Regions from separate parts of the Faecalimonas hominis genome, predicted to be linked through region 2. Evidence: predicted binding sites of a transcription regulator. Region 2 holds the regulator's gene; the other holds the start of a gene.
What was found. Region 2 encodes Rex, which represses fermentation and respiration genes when NADH is low (regulators of the CRP and FNR family bind a similar motif). Its sites were predicted from a motif close to ATTGTTAANTANTTAACAAT; they were not measured.
Positions count from the first base shown of each region.

Region 1: the regulator Rex is predicted to act here: its motif matches at 1,925-1,944, upstream of ACYQ35_RS08320 (aminoglycoside phosphotransferase family protein).

Region 1 is NZ_BAAHSH010000044.1:57,888-64,001, forward strand. Features, by position in the region: gene adhE (bifunctional acetaldehyde-CoA/alcohol dehydrogenase) at 1-1,512, shown strand, start outside; gene ACYQ35_RS08320 (aminoglycoside phosphotransferase family protein) at 2,063-2,818, shown strand; gene ACYQ35_RS08325 (cell wall hydrolase) at 2,877-3,935, opposite strand; gene ACYQ35_RS08330 (hypothetical protein) at 4,078-4,665, shown strand; gene ACYQ35_RS08335 (Cof-type HAD-IIB family hydrolase) at 4,649-5,479, shown strand; gene ACYQ35_RS08340 (undecaprenyl-diphosphate phosphatase) at 5,496-6,114, shown strand, end outside.
Region 2 is NZ_BAAHSH010000024.1:20,034-26,147, forward strand. Features, by position in the region: gene ACYQ35_RS03640 (NADP-dependent isocitrate dehydrogenase) at 1-733, shown strand, start outside; gene ACYQ35_RS03645 (ABC-F family ATP-binding cassette domain-containing protein) at 773-2,689, opposite strand; gene ACYQ35_RS03650 (redox-sensing transcriptional repressor Rex) at 2,819-3,463, shown strand; gene ACYQ35_RS03655 (NAD(P)H-hydrate dehydratase) at 3,560-5,059, shown strand; gene alr (alanine racemase) at 5,056-6,114, shown strand, end outside.

The sequences.
Region 1 (6,114 bases), on a different contig from region 2:
GCAGACGGTGGATATGGACATACATCTTCTATTTACATTCACCCTGCACAGACAGAAAAATTAGCAAAACATGCAGCAGCAATGAAAACTTGCCGTATTTTAGTAAATACACCTTCTTCTCACGGTGGAATCGGTGATCTTTACAACTTCAAGTTGGCACCGTCTCTTACATTAGGTTGTGGTTCATGGGGTGGAAACTCTGTATCTGAAAACGTTGGTGTAAGACATTTAATTAACATTAAAACAGTTGCCGAGAGGAGAGAAAATATGCTTTGGTTTAGAGCACCTGAAAAGGTTTACTTCAAAAAAGGTTGTATGCCTGTTGCACTTGATGAACTTGGAACAGTAATGGGTAAAAAGAAAGCATTTATCGTAACTGACAGTTTCTTATACCACAACGGATATGTAAAAGGTATCGAAGAAAAATTAGATGAAATGGGAATCCAGCACACATGCTTCTACGAAGTAGCACCGGACCCAACACTTGCTTGTGCAAAAGCAGGAGCAGAGGCAATGAGAGCATTTGGCCCAGACGTTATCATCGCTCTTGGTGGTGGTTCAGCAATGGACGCAGGTAAGATTATGTGGGTAATGTATGAACACCCGGAAGCAGACTTCATGGATATGGCTATGCGCTTTATGGATATCCGTAAGAGAGTATACACATTCCCTAAAATGGGTGAAAAAGCATACTTTGTAGCAATCCCTACATCTTCAGGAACAGGTTCTGAGGTAACACCATTCGCAGTTATCACAGATGAAAAAACAGGAGTAAAATATCCATTAGCAGATTATGAATTACTTCCTAAAATGGCTATTATTGATGCAGACAACATGATGAGCCAGCCAAAAGGACTTACAAGTGCTTCCGGTATCGATGCTTTAACACACGCATTAGAAGCATACGCATCTATCATGGCAACAGACTACACAGATGGACTTGCTTTAAAAGCAATGAAAAACATCTTTGAATATTTACCATCAGCATACGAAAACGGTGCAAATGATCCTAAAGCAAGAGAAAAAATGGCAGATGCTTCTTGTATGGCAGGTATGGCATTCGCTAATGCTTTCCTTGGAGTATGCCACTCAATGGCACATAAATTAGGTGCATTCCACCACTTACCACACGGTGTTGCAAACGCATTATTAATTAATGAAGTAATGAAATTCAATGCAACAGATGTACCTACAAAAATGGGAACATTCTCACAGTACCAGTATCCACACGCATTAGAAAGATATGCTGAATGTGCTAGATTCTGTGGTGTTGTAGGAAAAGACGACAAAGAAACATTTGAAAAATTCTTAGTTAAGATTGATGAATTAAAAGAAAAAGTTGGAATTAAGAAAACAATCAAAGAATACGGAGTAGATGAAAAATACTTCTTAGATACATTAGATGAAATGGTAGAACAGGCATTTGACGATCAGTGTACAGGTGCTAACCCAAGATATCCATTGATGAAAGAAATCAAAGAAATGTACTTAAGAGTATATTACGGAAAATAATCAGAATTGTTTGAAACGCCCAATTGGGGACGTAGTGAAATCACAAATCACTACGTCCCCAATTGCGGTTTACCCCGTCCCTTTTTGACTTTTTTCAAAAAAATCAACGTATTTATGGGATTCCTTGCCCTTTCCGATGGGATTATAAGTAAAAACATTTTCAAATGATACTGAAAGGGCGAAATCCCAAAGGAAAGAGGCCTGTTTAATCAGATTATTCAGGTATAATCGGACACAATTTCCTGAATTATATTTCAATATTGTAAAAATCTGGCTGATACAGAGGATATTGTTTAAAATGTACTTTTGTACGGTAGTGGTATATCTTCCATATTCATTTATCATACACGAAGCGTTATGACTTTTGCATAAAAGTGAAAAATATGCAACCGGTTCAAAAAGAATGAAACGGATTGTTAAATAAAAGACAATAAAAATATTATAAAAAAGATTGTTAAAAATTATTTAAAAAACTATTGCATTTAAGAGAGAGAGGTGTATAATATAATTATCAAATAAAGAACGAGGAAAACTATAGGAGGTATGACTTATGAAACTGGATAAAAGTAATTTAATCGTAAAACGTGCATATAAAGAAGTGTACAAATGTGATGAAGGTATTGTGAAAGTATTCGAGAAGACTCATTTGAAATCAGACGTATTTAATGAAGCGCTGAATACTGCCAGAGTGGAAGAGACAGGTCTTGATATTCCTAAAGTAAAAAGTGTAAGTGAAGTGGACGGAAAATGGGCGGTTGTCATCGAATACAAAGAAGGAAAGACACTCGCTGAGATGATGCAGGTGGATTCCAAGAATCTTGAAAAATATATGGAAGATTTTGTGGATTTGCAGTTACAGGTTCACAGTAAAAAAGCACCATTATTGAACAAATTGAAAGACAAACTTGCACGTCAGATTAACAGTTTAAAAGAATTAGATGCGACAGCAAGATATGAACTTTTAACAAGATTGGAAAGCATGCCGAAACACGATAAAGTGTGTCATGGTGATTTTAACCCAAGTAACGTAATTGTCGGAAAGAACGGAAAGATGACGGTTGTTGACTGGGCGCATGCGACACAGGGAAATGCAAGTGCTGACGCAGCGATGACATATCTGTTATTTGCCTTGAAAGATCAGGAAACAGCGGATTTATATTTGAAATTATTCTGTAAGAAGAGTGATACGGCAAAACAATATGTACAGCAGTGGCTCCCAATCGTAGCAGCGGCACAATTGACGAAGAATAATGAGATGGAAAAAGAATTTCTGATGAAATGGATTGACGTATTCGATTATCAATAGAAGCAAAAAATGAGAGGATTGTGCCTGATAAGGCGTCCTCTCATTTTTGTGAATCTAATTAAAAAAATACATTTCCCCCAACAATAATACCGTCATGTCCGCTAGTTGCTGCACGGAAAGAATAACAGTTTCGGACGGAATCCAATCTTGCACCGGCAAGGGCGTCCTGTGCGACCTGATAACATAGTTTTTTTGGTCCGCGTTCTAAAACTTTATTCAATTTTCCCGTCCAGGTAGGTGAAAATTGTCCGCTTTGATAGATGACCCCTGATAGTGTGTTGGGATACTTTGGACTTTCCACACGGTTCATAATAACGGTTGCAACGGCAAGCAAAGCGTTGTAATCGCTCGAGCCCGCCTCGCATTCTAAAATACCTGCAAATAATGCCAAATCTTCCGCGGCAGAAGGGGGAGCGGGTTTGTTATCGGGTTTTTCCTCCGGCTTGCTGTCCGGTTTACTAGGCTCTTCAGCAGGTTTTTTGTCAAGAAGGCTTTGGGTTGCCTTGGCGAGAGCCTCTGCTTCGGCCAACTGTTTTTTATAGTCGTTCAGTTCATTGGAAGTATCTGTTATTTTCGATGAAAGTTGTTCGTATTTTTCTTCCAGATCTTTTTTCTGTTTCTCAAAATTTTTCTGTTGCTGACGCAACTCTTTTTCCTTTTTGGCAATGCTTGAATGCAGAGTCTGCAATTTCTCCAGCATAGTGCGGTCATATTCGCTGACTGTGGAGATGAATTCCGCTTTGTTTAATAAGTCTGCCATGGATTCAGACTCAAAAAGCATGGATAACAGACTTGCTGAGCCGGACTCATAGATGTATTTAATCCTCTTTTTCATCAGTTCATACTGTCCATTTTCGCGTACTTTTGCCAAAGCCAGTTCCTGCTGGGTTGTTGAAATTTCTTTCATGGTTTTTGATAAAGATGAGGTGGCAGCAGACAGATTTTTTCCTGTCGCGTCCTTATCTTTATTTAACTCATTCAAATTATTTTCCAAATCTTGCTGTTTCTGTGTAGTATTCTCAGCATGTAGTACATAGGTAAAAGGACTTGAAAAACAAAGAGTGGCAGCAGTCAATAGGGCAAAAACTTTTTTCCTACGTTTTTGTATTATATTCATTATGTATTCCTTTCTCAATGAAACCAAAGTCTCCATATGCACCTTATTGTGATAAGTATCATTTTTATTCTACTATAATTTGATATTTTTTGCAAATTTTGATATGATAAGAGAAAATTGAAATAGACAAAGAGGAAAATACATGAGAAAGTATGAAGAAGAACATTATCGTTTGGATAAGATAAAAGATAAAATTTATCCGTGGGTAAAAGGTGAACTTATCGACTGTCAGGTGATAAATGGGAAAGAGATTTCAGCAAAGGATACACCTCTTATTACATTTGTGGGAGATTTGCATATTGTTTTGGTAATCAACAGGGGGAATGACACATATGAGATAATAAGGGATAAAATGCTGCCTGATGATTGCAATATAGAAGAACTTTACCATATTGCCTGTGCAAATCTGGTGAGAGATGTGAAATTTGTTATTTCGCAAACATTATATGGCGGATTTGGTATTGTGGCAGACGGGTTCCATGAGGCGAGCGCTCTCTGTTTTCGACAGATATGGACGATGTGTGCCGAGAAACTGAAAGATGATCTGCTGATTATTGCACCTGCGAAAGATACGGTTGTATTTCTGCCTATGAAAGAGAAAGAAAAACTTTCTTACATGAAAGAGTATGCAAGACAGGCGTACGAGAGAAATAAGGATAAAATCAGTCTTCAGATATTTCGATTTGTACGAAAGAGAAAGGAATTGACAGTTTATGGGGAAACAGATTAAGATGATTGGTCTTGACTGTGACGGTACATTGCTGAATAATAACAAAGAACTGACTGATCACAGCAGAGAGGTTCTTTGCCGTGCGATTGAGAGAGGAATTGTCATCGTTGTCGCGACAGGAAGGCCGCTTACGGGAATACCAAAAGAAGTGCTTGACATTGACGGTATCCGTTATGCACTGACGTCAAATGGGGCGAGAATTGTGGATATAAAAGAGAATAGAATCATCAGCAAATGTACAATGTCAACTGAGAAGACGAAGGAACTGCTTCAACTCTTTTCGGCATACGATACTTATAAAGAAATATTTATTGACGGACAGGGGTATACAAACCGGTCAGATTTAGAGAACATAGAAAATTATGCGGAGTCAGAGAGTATGGCACGCTATGCCCGGTCATGCCGAAAACCGGTGGAGAATATGGAAGAATTGTTGGAAGATAAAGAAGTGCGCGTGGATAAAGTCCATGTGATGTTCAGCGGTCTGAAAGAGAGGGAGCAGGCGTTTGAAGAAGTAAAAACTGTGCAAGGCGTCACGGCTACCTCTGCAATATCGAACAATATAGAAGTGAATATGTTCGGTGTGAACAAGGGTGAAGGACTGCTGCGATTAGGAACTCTGCTCGGAATAGAGCGGGACGAAATTATGGCATGTGGAGACGGCATGAACGATTTTGAGATGTTGAAGGCAGTGGGATTTGGAGTTGCCATGGAAAATGCAGTGGAGAAAGTAAAACAGGCTGCAGACTATGTGACGGATACAAATGAGAATGATGGTGTGGCAAAAGCAATTGAAAAATTTGCATTAGCATAAGACGAGGAGGAAAAATATGGAGATTTTTTTTGAAATGTTGAAAACGGTTTTTCTTGGAATTGTGGAGGGAATTACCGAATGGTTACCGATTAGCAGTACGGGACATTTGATTTTGGTGAATCAGATTGTCCAGTTGGACGCAAGCAAACAGTTTATGGAAATGTTTAATGTTGTTATTCAGTTGGGAGCAATTATGGCGGTAGTAATTTTATATTTCCATAAATTAAATCCATTTTCTAAGCGAAAAAGTCCAAAGCAGAAAACGCAGACACTTCAGTTGTGGATAAAAGTTGCGATTGCCTGTCTTCCGGCAATGATTATCGGAATTCCGTTAGACGACTGGATGGACGAACATTTGCATAATTCAGTTGTCGTTGCAGCGATGTTGATTATTTACGGTATTTTATTTATTGTTGTGGAAAACAGAAATAAAAATAAGACACCGTCTGTTACAAAATTTTCACAGTTATCTTATCAGATGGCGCTCGTTATCGGTGTTTGGCAGGTATTGGCGCTTGTTCCGGGAACATCACGTTCAGGTGCGACAATCGTAGGTGCATTACTTTTGGGAACTTCGAGATATATTGCGGCAGAATTTACATTTTTCCTTGCCATTCCGGTTATGGTTGGCGCAA
Region 2 (6,114 bases):
TTATACAGCAGAGGACGGAACGGAAAAAAGAGAATTAATTCATCAGTTTAACGGAGCGGGAATCGCACAGGGAATACATAATACCGATGATTCTATTGAGAGTTTTGCGAGAAGTTGTTTTAATTATGCGTTAGAAACAAAACAGGATTTATGGTTTGCCACAAAAGATACTATTTCCAAAAAATACGACCACACATTTAAAGATATTTTTCAGGAAATTTATGAGAAAGAATATGATGCAAAATTTAAAGAATGCGGTATAGAATATTTTTATACATTGATTGATGATGCAGTAGCAAGAGTGATGAAAGCAGAAGGCGGATTTATATGGGCTTGTAAAAATTATGATGGTGATGTAATGAGTGATATGGTTTCTTCAGCATTCGGTTCACTGGCAATGATGACTTCTGTTTTAGTTTCCCCTGAAGGATACTATGAATATGAGGCGGCTCACGGTACAGTACAAAGACATTACTACAAACATTTAAAAGGGGAAGAAACATCGACAAATTCTGTGGCAACTATTTTTGCGTGGACGGGAGCATTGCGTAAACGTGGTGAATTGGATAATAATAAAGAATTAATGCAGTTTGCAGATAAGTTGGAAAAAGCAACCCTTGATACCATTGAGAGTGGTAAGATGACGAAAGATTTGGCGTTGATTACATCTATTCCAAATCCGACTGTGCTAAACAGTGAGGAATTCATTCAGGCGATTGCTGAGTTGTTATAAGAGAAAAAGGCAAACCCAATTTTAGAGGTTTGCCTTTTCCTATTCCGCCAGTTCTTCCCATTTCTCATACAGAAGTTCCAACTCCTGCATAATGTTTGCTTTCTCTTCGGAAAGTTCACGGCATTTAACGGAATTGGTATACACATCTTCCTGTGTCATCAGTTCATCAATTTCACCGTCACGTTCCTCCAGAGCAGAAATACGTTCTTCTGTTTTTCGTAAATCATTTTGTCTTTTACGTTCTTTTGCCTGCTGTTCTTTCTGTGCCTTCCAGTCCAGTTTTGTTTCCGATTCCGTCGGTGCGGAAGCAGAAAGAGTGTCTGTATTTACATTTGTGTAAGCAGCGGTTAATTCTTCTTTTTTCTCCAAATAGTAATCATAGTTTCCAATATAATTGACAAATGTATGATTCACTAAGTCGAGAATACGGGTTGCCGTCTGATTGATAAAGTAACGGTCGTGGGATACATATAAGATTGTTCCGCTGTAATCGTTCAATGCTTTTTCCAAAATTTCTTTTGATGTAATATCCAAATGGTTTGTAGGTTCGTCCAAAATCAAAAAGTTTGCTTCGGAAAGCATTAATTTTGCAAGAGATACACGTCCTCGTTCCCCACCACTTAAATCTTTAATCTGTTTATATACATCATCGCCTGTGAAAAGGAAAGCGGCGAGAGTATTTCGTATCTGTGTATTTGTCAAAGTCGGATAATCATCTGAAATTTCATCAAAAATTGTTTTTTCCATATGCAAAACGTGATGTTCCTGATCATAGTATCCGATATGTACGTTTGTTCCTAAAGTAAATACACCGCTGTCTGCCGGCTGTACCTCGTTTAAAATCTTTAAAAGAGTTGTCTTTCCCGTTCCGTTATCGCCGATAACGGCAACGTGTTCTCCGCGTTTAATTTCAAAACTAATATCCTGAAACAGTTTCAATGCTCCGAATGACTTGCTTAAATGCTCTACGGTCAACACATCGTTTCCGCTTACACAGGAAGGTTCGAGGGAAATGTGAAATTCTGACGTAACCTCCGTAGGTTTTTCCACCAAAGTCATCTTGTCCAACATTTTCTCACGGCTCTCCGCACGGCGAATGGACTTTTCCCGGTTAAAAGAACGAAGTTTTTCAATAACTGCTTCCTGATGTTTGATTTCCTGTTGCTGCTTCATATATTCTTTTAATTTTGCTTCGCGGACAAGTTTCTTCTTCTGGGCAAATGCAGTATAGTTGCCTAAAAACATCATAATATTGCCCTGTTCCACTTCAATAACTTTTGTCACGACGCGATTTAAGAAGTAACGGTCATGGGACACGATAAGTACGGCGCCCTGATAGTTGGAAAGATACGTTTCCAGCCATGCGATTGAATTTAAGTCCAAATGGTTCGTCGGCTCATCGAGAAGAAGAATATCCGGTTTTGTTAAAAGGAGTTTACCCAAAGAAACCCTCGTTTTCTGTCCGCCAGAAAGCGTATCCACAGATTTCCCAAAGTCTTCCTCCGAAAAACCAAGACCTTTTAAAACACCTGTTATTTCACTTTCATAAGCATATCCGTTGGCACGCTCAAAGGAAGCGGTAAGATGATGATATGTCTGTAAACGTTTCTCAAGTTCTTCCCCTGTGAGATGCTTTAATTCCAGTTCGATGGAGCGAATTTGATTTTCCAAAGTGATAATATCAGATTTTGCTGTTTTTACTTCTTCGTAAATAGTATTTCCGCTTTCCAATTTCTGATGTTGTGAAAGGTAACCGATTGTTTTACCTTTTGCAAGAATAATCTCACCGCTGTCAACAGGCAATTCGCCCATAATCATTTTCAAAATAGTTGATTTTCCCGCTCCGTTTAAGCCAATCAAGGCTGCTTTTTCATGTTCCTCTATATGAAAAGAACCATCTTTGACGATGATCTGTTCTCCAAATGCTTTATTAAGATTATGACATGCTAAAATCATAATAAACCTCCCAAAATAACTCATATCCTTTATATTATACTCAAATACTGCAAAATACAACTAAAAAATTGACTTTATCGGAACTATTCTATATAATATTGCGTAGAACAGATTGGAAGGTGAAGTGCAGTGGAAGAAAGAGAAATTTCTCAGGCAGTAATACGCAGATTGCCTAGATACTACAGATACTTAGGAGAACTACTTGAAGACAATGTAGGGCGTATTTCTTCAAATGAATTGAGCAGAAGAATGCAGGTAACCGCTTCCCAGATACGTCAGGATTTGAACAATTTTGGCGGATTCGGACAGCAGGGATATGGATATAATGTAAAATATTTATATACAGAAATCGGCAAGATTTTGGGATTGGATATAGATCATAATATGATTATAATCGGTGCAGGTAATCTTGGACAGGCACTGGCAAATTATACTTCATTTGAGAGAAGAGGGTTTATTTTTAAAGGTATTTTTGATGTGAATCCAAGACTTTCGGGTGTATCTATTCGCGGAGTCCCAATTCGCATGATGGACGAATTGAAAGATTTTATCAATGAACACAATATTGATATAGCCGTTCTCACAATCCCGAAGGCAAAAGCGGTTGAAGTTGCGAAATTTTTGGTAGATAACGGTGTGCGTGCAATTTGGAATTTTGCGCATACAGATTTAGATTTACCGAAGAATGTCATTGTGGAAAACGTACATTTGTCGGAAAGTCTTATGAGATTATCATATAATCTCAGCCGTTATAACAAAGAACATACAGAATAACAGCGAAACAACGTATAGTGGAAGTGTGGGAATCCGCCTTTTTCTATGCGTTGTTTTCTTCTGAGAAAAAATTCGGTCAGAATCAGGAGGGGTAAGATGAGATATGTATTAACAGGTGAAGAGATGCAATATGCAGATCGGTATACCATTGAACAGATGGGCGTACCTTCCTGCGTTTTGATGGAGAGAGCAGCGCTTAAAGTTGTGGAAATACTTGAACAAAATAATGTAGACTGTTCAAAGACATTGATCGTTTGCGGATCGGGAAACAATGGTGGCGATGGTCTTGCCATTGCACGTCTTCTTTATTTAAAGGGCATACATGTGAATGTTTGTTATATGGGAAATAAAGAAACCGCAAGTGAGGAGAATAAAAGACAATACACTATAGCAGAAAATTACGGCATATCTATTGGAAACACATTGGAGAAAAAAGAATATAGTGTTATTATAGATGCCCTTTTGGGAATCGGATTGAAAAGAGATGTCTCAGGAAAATATAAGGAGGTAATCGAGCAGTTAAACGAGATGAACGGAACGAAAGTCGCAGTGGATATTCCAACCGGAATATGCGATACGACCGGAGAAATAAAAGGCTGTGCTTTCCGTGCAGATTTTACAGTGTGTTTTGCTTTTGAAAAAATAGGAATGTTGTTTGAAAAAGGGCGGCAATATGCAGGAAAAATTTACGTCGCGGACATCGGCATTTCATCGGAAGCACTTCCTGCGGGACAAAAACTTTATACTTACGACAGAGAAGATAAAGACGTTTCCCTGCCAAAGAGAAACCCTAATGGTAATAAAGGAACATTTGGCAAAGTACTCATTATAGCGGGCAGCAAAGGAATGGCAGGTGCAGCCTATTTGAACGCAAAGGCGGCTTACTCGGCAGGTGCAGGACTTGTACAGATTTATACGCATGAGGATAACCGTGTAATTTTGCAGCAGGCACTTCCTGAAGCCATTATTTCCACTTACGAAACATTTAATGAAAATCAGTTGAAACAATTGTTTGACCGGAGTGATGTCCTTTTAATCGGCTCGGGGCTCGGGAAAAGTGACCTGTCTGAAAAAATATTTACATATGCGATACAGTATGCGAAAATTCCATCTGTGATTGACGGGGACGGACTTACTCTTTTGGCGGAAGATTTATCTCTTTTGGAACATAAAAAGCAGGTTATACTTACGCCACACTTAAAAGAGATGTCAAGACTGCTTCAGTGTAGTGTGGAAGAGGTGCAGAAAAATAAAATCACCGTATTAAAGAATTTTGTGAGAGAATATCCGATTGTCTGTGCAATGAAAGATGCAAGGACATTTGTGGCGGCTGACGGAGAAGATATTTATATAAATACAACCGGGAACCATGCAATGGCAAAAGCGGGAGCGGGAGATGTGCTTGCCGGAATAATTGTAGGATTTCTGGCACAGAAAATGAAATGCAAAGATGCATGTGAAATTGGCGTTTATGTACATGGATTATGTGGCGATTACGCTCAGAAAGAAAAAGGAAGCTACAGTGTACTGGCAAATGATTTGCTTGATGCAATCAGCCATGTAATGAGAAAACTTGAGAAGGAGCAGACAAGATGAAAACTTACAGCAGAGTATATGCCAAAATTGATCTAGATGCAGTGACATATAATATGGAACAAATGAAACAGAGAATAGACGGAGACACAAAAATCATGGCGGTTATCAAAAGTGACGGCTATGGACACGGCGCAATTCAGGTTGCGGAAGTTCTTGAAAAATATGATTATATTTGGGGGTTTGCGGTGGCAACACTAGATGAGGCTGTTGTTCTCCGCACAGAAGGAATTCAAAAACCGATACTTGTGCTTGGGTGCATTTTCCCTGATCAGTATTTAGAAATGCTGGATAACGATATCCGCATGAATGTATATACGGAAGAAATGGCAAAAGAAATTTCATATATGGCAAGAAGAGAAGGGAAAACCGCTTATTTACATATTAAACTGGATACGGGAATGGCAAGACTTGGGTTTGCAGTTAACAATGAAAGCGTTGATGCCATTACACGAATAAGCAAATTGCCGAACGTAAATATGGAAGGGGTATTTACACACTTTGCAAAAGCGGACGAAACCGACAAAACATTTACGAAAAATCAGATAAGTCAATTTGTGTCTATGACAGAAAAGTTGAGAGAACGGGGAGTCACCTTTCCGTATGAGCACTGCGCAAACAGCGCGGCAATCATTGATGTGGAAGATGCCCGCTTTGATATTGTGCGTGCAGGAATTTCTACTTATGGACTATACCCGTCTGAAGAAGTAAATCAAAACGCCGTACACTTGAAACCGGCACTGGCATTAAAAAGTCATGTCGCTTTCGTAAAAGAAATCGAGGAAGGAACTCCCGTAAGTTATGGTGGCACGTTTGTCGCTGAGAAAAAAATGAAAATCGCCACTATTCCCGTAGGATACGGTGACGGTTATCCGAGAAGTCTGTCCGGAAAGGGATATGTGTTGATTCGCGGAAAAAAAGCGAACATTTTAGGGCGCATTTGTATGGATCAGTTTATGGTGGACGTAACAGATATCGAAGGGGTAAGTTTTGGCGACAAGGTAACTTTGATCGGGCGAGATGGTAATGAGGCTATTTCCGTTGAAAAATTAAGCGAA